One region of the Loigolactobacillus backii genome, then DNA from elsewhere that is predicted to be linked to it. Evidence: a T-box and tRNA genes for the amino acid it is inferred to sense, from the RefSeq annotation. Region 1 holds a T-box; the other holds one or more tRNA genes.
The links. A T-box is a leader RNA that pairs with one kind of tRNA and senses whether it is charged. The one in region 1 lies ahead of leuS (leucine--tRNA ligase), so its partner is inferred to be a tRNA-Leu.
Positions count from the first base shown of each region.

Region 2: it encodes a tRNA-Leu, which carries the amino acid that the T-box ahead of leuS (leucine--tRNA ligase) is inferred to sense. The anticodon was not compared.

Region 1 covers NZ_CP014873.1:1,756,320-1,759,533, reverse strand. The annotation lists gene leuS (leucine--tRNA ligase) at 1-1,400, opposite strand, end outside; T-box leader at 1,472-1,674, opposite strand; gene AYR53_RS07915 (phosphatase PAP2 family protein) at 1,787-2,434, shown strand; gene AYR53_RS07910 (MDR family MFS transporter) at 2,436-3,214, opposite strand, start outside.
Region 2 covers NZ_CP014873.1:21,063-24,276, reverse strand. The annotation lists gene AYR53_RS00105 (homoserine dehydrogenase) at 1-245, shown strand, start outside; gene thrB (homoserine kinase) at 476-1,345, shown strand; tRNA gene AYR53_RS00095 (tRNA-Leu) at 1,416-1,500, shown strand; gene AYR53_RS00090 (sigma-54-dependent transcriptional regulator) at 1,751-3,214, shown strand, end outside.

The sequences.
Region 1 (3,214 bases):
GGGCTTTCAGTACTACCAGATGGTTTAACGTCATCGGTTTTTGGCAAAATCAATGGTAATTGATCTTCGGGAACTAAGGTTGTTTCCCCATCTTCCCAATGAATAATAGGAATTGGTTCACCCCAGTAGCGTTGCCGAGAGAAGATCCAGTCACGTAACCGATAGTTAACTTTTCGCTTACCGACACCTTTTTCTTCTAGCCAATCTAACGCACGACTGATTGCCTCTTTTTTATTTAGGCCATTTAAGAATCCAGAATTAATGTGTTCTCCATCATCCGTGTAAGCGGCCTTTGTAACATCACCACCCGCAATAACAGGCTTAATTGGTAAAGCAAACTTTTTGGCAAACTCAAAATCACGATCATCATGCGCCGGAACGGCCATAATTGCGCCGGTCCCATAAGATGCCAAGACATAATCTGCAATCCAGATTGGTACTTGTTCACCATTTATTGGGTTAATCGCGTAACTACCTGTGAACGCGCCAGTTTTCTCTTTAGCCAAATCAGTTCGTTCGAGATCACTCTTAGTTGAGATCTGTTTCTTATACGCCTCCACTGCTGCCTTTTGTTCAGCAGTTGTTAAGGCGGCAACTAGTTCATGTTCTGGTGCTAGTACCATATAAGTTGCACCAAACAGTGTATCTGGACGGGTTGTGAAGACCTCGATCGATTTATCTTCCTGACCAGCAACTTTAAAATTAACACTGGCCCCTTCGGAACGGCCAATCCAATTCCGTTGCATTTCTTTAATGCTTTCTGGCCAATCAAGTAAATCCAGGTCCTTTAATAAACGGTCTGCATAGGCCGTGATTCTTAACATCCACTGCCGCATTGGTACCCGATAAACGGGGAAGCCCCCACGTTCAGTCTTGCCATCAACAACTTCTTCGTTAGAAACAACGGTGCCACCCAATAAATCAGGCGCCCAGTTTACTAACACTTCAGATTCATAGGCCAGTCCTTTTTTGTACATTTGTTCAAAAATCCACTGGGTCCATTTATAGTAGTTTGGATCGGTGGTATTTACTTCCCGACCCCAATCATAGGAAAAGCCCAACGAATTAATTTGTTTACGGAAAGTTTCAATGTTTTTTTTAGTAAAACTAGCTGGACTATGCCCGGTATTCAAAGCGTACTGTTCAGCCGGTAAACCAAAAGCATCCCAACCCATTGGGTGTAAAACGTTGTATCCTTGCATCCGTTTCATCCGCGCAATAATATCCGTTGCTGTATAGCCCTCTGGATGGCCAACGTGTAGTCCCTTACCAGAAGGATAAGGAAACATATCTAATGCATAGAAGTTCTCTTTTTTAGGATCCTCTGTCGTTTTAAATGTATTATTATGTAGCCAATAATGATTCCATTTACGTTCAACAACCTTATGATTGTAACTCATAAATTAACTTCCTTTCTAACGTCAATAAAAAATTGCTGTGCTAAAGAAAAACGCCCCACAGGAAATATATCCTGTAGGACGATATGACCGCGATGCCACCTACATTTCGTATTAAATACGACACTTGACGTCTTAACGCGACCGCACGTTTTAATCTACTTAAATTCGACTAAACACTCTAAGGTGAGTTCAAAAAATCACTTTACGAATTCACATCAACCATTCGTTTTCTGTTAAAAGTAACTTTACTACTAATCCTTTTCACAGTTTCTTATTATTTATTTCATCATACCAAAAAGAATTTTTGTTTTCAAGCCGGACTTTCCTAAACATGCTAAACTAAAATAAGTTAATTTAGCCTAATAACTGAAAAGGATTGATTTAATTTGCAATTAACAAACCAACAACGAAAACAGCTTGCAGTCACTGCAGGGATTAGCTACTTCATTTTTTTCCTAATATTGCTTAGCCTAGAAATAAACGCTAACTGGTTACAACAATTTGACCAAACTACTAACGCCTTTATCACCCAATTTCGACAACCAAGTCTCAATCACTTGGTTATCATCATTACTGAATTTGGTAATCCAGCAAGCACCACACTTATTGCACTTATTTTAATTCTTCTATTAGCAGCAACACAACAAAATAAACTGGCCTTCCTAGTTTTCATAAATGTTGGTTTTATCGCTGGACTAATTAACCATATTATTAAGGAGCTTGTTCAAAGACCGCGGCCAACTGCCGTCAGTCATTTAGTTAGTGCTGGTGGTTTCAGTTTTCCAAGTGGCCACGCAACTACAAGTGTATTGTTATACGGCACTTTTTTTATACTCAGCTATTGTTTAATCAAAAATGCTACCCAACGCAGGCACTTAACCTATCTTTGGGTAGCATTACCATTACTAATCGGTCTCAGCCGAATTTACGTCGGTGTTCATAATACGAGTGATGTTATTGCCGGCTGGTCTTTTGGCCTCGCAAACCTTTGTTTAACCTGGCTATTATTTAGCTATTTGGACCACGTTAAATAAACTATCGTTCCACCACTTTTTTGCGTTTTCCAAATAAATTCACGATAATCGCCAGAATCATTAAAATAACGGAAGTCATGTAGATGACGTGTAGACCACTATATAGTATTTCCCGTAAAGTTGGCAACAATTTTGCCGGTAAACTAGTAGCTGTTTGTGGATTAACTAAACGATTCATCATATCACTAGTAATCCCACTGTGTTTGTATTTTGCAACTCCAGAGGCCAGATGGAGGTTCAAAATAATTCCGTAAACCGAAACCATCAAGGTTTGGCCTAGCGTCCGACATAGGGTATTAAATGATGTTGCCACACCAATTTGATCTTTAGAAACCGAGTTTTGTGAAACGACAGTCGTTGTTGTGATAGTGACACCAAAACCAAGTCCCAAAAAGGCCGCAACGATTAAGAAAGTCGAAAACGATGTTGTTTCTGGTAAAACGGCCAAAACAAAGCTACCACAGGCCAATAAGGCCAGACTCCAAAAAAGAATAAAACGCGGGGTGTATTTAGCAAGCAACCCCCCAGTGATAAATGATGCAACAACCCACATCAGTGAACTTGGAGTCACAACAAAACCACCCATGGAGGCCGGCAACCCTAAAATTCCCTGCATCCACATTGGCATATAGACTTCAAACCCCATTAAAAAGCCACTAACCAATGCGGCCACTATATTTTGAACGTTAAAGGTTTGATTTTTAAATAACGCCAATGAAATAATCGGATCCGTAGCAGTTTTTTCGGTTTTGATAAAAAGTAAAAAACAGATAATAGCAA
Region 2 (3,214 bases), 940 kb from region 1:
AATCTGCGTACTACCTTGCATTAAAGGTTCGGGACATTCCGGGACAAATGTTGGCCTTAACGCGAATTATGGCTGAATCAAAGGCCAGTTTCCGCCAGATTTTTCAAACGTCCAGCGATGGTGATTTCGCCCGGGTGGTTATGATTACCCACGAAATTAGTTTGGCCCAATTAGAGAAAGTTCAGGAAAAAGTGGCCGTATTAGAAAACATTGAATTAATCTCTAGTTACCGCGTTTTGGATTAACTATAGCTCTAAAGAATTGAGGCGGGCCATGTTTCCCGGGCACGGTTTTCGTGCTAGGAGAATGGCTATCATCCGAAAATAAGATTTTGCGGTAACGTAAAAAGACCTTAAAGAATTGAGGAGGCCATGTTTCGAGTGCACGATTTTCGTGCTAGGAGAATGGACATCATCCGAAAATGGGATTTTGCGGTAACGTAAAATAGACCTTATAGAATTGAGGAGGAATGAAAGTGACAGTTATTCGTGTACCGGCGACAAGCGCCAACCTTGGACCAGGTTTTGATTCAATTGGGATTGCCTTAAATTTATATCTGACTTTAGAAATAAAAGAAGCACGGCAGGATTGGTTAATGACGCAGCCCTTTAGTGCCGACATTCCTTCCGACAAACGTAATCTTATCATCAAAACGGCTTTGGCCTTAGTACCTGATTTACCACCACATCATTTGGTGGAAACGACAAATATTCCTTTGGCTCGCGGCTTAGGCAGTAGTTCTTCGGCGATTGTTGCGGGAATTGAATTGGCTAACCAGCTTGGTGGGCTAGGCCTGAGCAATGAAGAGAAGTTACAAATTGCGGTTCGCCTAGAAGGTCATCCAGATAATGTAGCGCCAGCAATTTACGGTAACTTTGTCGTTGCGACATTTGATGGTGTTCAAGCAAATGCAATCAGTGCACCATTTCCGGCGGCAAAGGCGTTGGTCTTTGTGCCGGAGACTGAGTTATTGACTGCAAAAAGTCGCGCAGTATTACCCAAACAGTTACCACTAAGAAATGCTGTTGCGACCAGCTCGGCGGCTAATGTTTTAGTGGCGGCCGTTTTGCGGGGTAATTTACAATTGGCAACCCAAATGATGGGCCGCGACCAATTCCACGAAACTTATCGCCAGCAGTTAGTTCCTCAGCTGGGTAAGATTCGCAAAGTATTGCAGAATGAAGGAATTTACGGAACTTACTTAAGTGGCGCTGGGCCAACGGTGTTGACAATGGTTGCACCGGAGAGCTTGACCACTGCCCAAAAAGCCGTTAAGCAGTTAGCGCTGGCAGGTAAATGGTTAACGCTGGATGTAGACGCCAGTGGATTAATGGTGACTAAGTAGTTTCTGAGAAGTCTTTAAAAAAAAGTTGCACCAGTAAAAATAATTTGCTAAACTATAAAAGTTGGCAATTGCGGTTGTGGCGGAATGGCAGACGCGTCAGATTAAGGATCTGGTGGGATATATTTCCCGTGCTGGTTCAAGTCCAGTCAGCCGCATCAATGATAGATTTGATTAAAAGATTGAGGTTTAGACCTCAGTCTTTTTTTGTCCATTTAAATAATTGGCCGCAAGATCTGTGCTAATGCTTTTTTAATTAATTTAGCGTAAACGTATTAAAGTAAATCGATCAATGATACACTAATGTAAATTGACAGCGGTTTATAGTAGTTATTATAATGGGGTTAGGATCTTTCATTTGATACACTAGTAGTTGGATTGTACGGGGATTTTGAAGGGAGCAAGCAGATGAGGCGTGTTGAGCGAATTTATGATTACGTTTTAGATGATACTAAGCAACTAACGGCCACTGCAATTGAACAAGGTGCAGGGCCGACAACTAAATCAGTTGCCGCGGCCTTGGAAATTGTACGACCGAATGTTTCGAAGGCACTAAATGATTTGGTTCGTTCTGGGAAATTACAAAAACTAGCTGGCCGGCCAGTGCGTTATTTACCAGCCAAATTTTTGGTTCAACCTGATGCAATCATACGCAAAACGGCCGATCCGGTAACTGCAATGCCAGCACAACCCACGCAAGTGACCAATACTTTCTCAGTTAGTAAAACTGATTTCTTCGATAAAATGATTGGGGCAAATGGGAGTCTAAAGAACCAAGTGGAACAGGCCAAGGCGGCCATGCTTTATCCACCTAAGGGGTTAAATACATTAATTGTTGGCCCAACTGGTTCTGGTAAAACTTTTTTTGCCAATGGGATGTATCAATTTTCGCAAATTCACCACATTATTGATAAGAATCAACCATTGATTACCTTTAATTGTGCTGATTACGCTCATAATCCAGAGTTGTTGATGTCACATCTGTTCGGGTACACCAAGGGTTCGTTTACCGGCGCCAACGAAGATAAGGATGGTCTTATTCAGGAAGCAAATGGCGGCATGCTTTTTCTCGATGAAGTTCACCGATTGCCACCAGAAGGCCAAGAGATGATCTTTTATTTTATGGATCACGGAACGTATAGCCGACTGGGCGAAACTGCAAAAACACATCACGCCGACGTTCGCTTAGTGTGTGCGACGACTGAAAATCCCGAGAGTAGTCTGTTAGCAACTTTTGTCCGCCGAATTCCGATTCTCATTCAGCTACCGACGTTTAATACGCGGCCGGCCAATGAACGATTGTCCTTATCACGCGCGTTATTTTCATTAGAGGCTAACCGGATTCATAAACAGATTCGGTTATCCGAAGATGTGGTTAAGGCTTTGCTGGGCAGTGTTACTTACGGAAACGTTGGCCAATTAAAGTCGAACATTCAGTTGGTCTGTGCCAAGGGCTTTTTGAAAAATATGCAGTCACAGGATGAAATTGTGATTACTTCGGAAGATTTACCGGACAACATTAAGATGGGGATCGCGGCTCTTGCGTCAGATCGGGATGAATTAGGCGAGGTCACCAAATTGCTTGAGCCCTACATGACCGTAGCACCTGAGGAAGCAACTGCCTTGGTCAAGGAAGACGCCTATGAGTTACCCTATAATCTTTACGAAATTATTGGTAGTAAGGCGGCCATTTTAAAGTCAGAGGGGCTTGATCAGGAGCACATCAATAATTTTATTACGACGGATATCAATATTCATTTGAAATCATTTTATAAAAAAAGCGATTTAGATGCACCTGAAGATGATAAACTGGCCGATATCGTTGATAATGATATTATTAATTTTACGAAGCAAGTTCAATTAAAGGTGCAG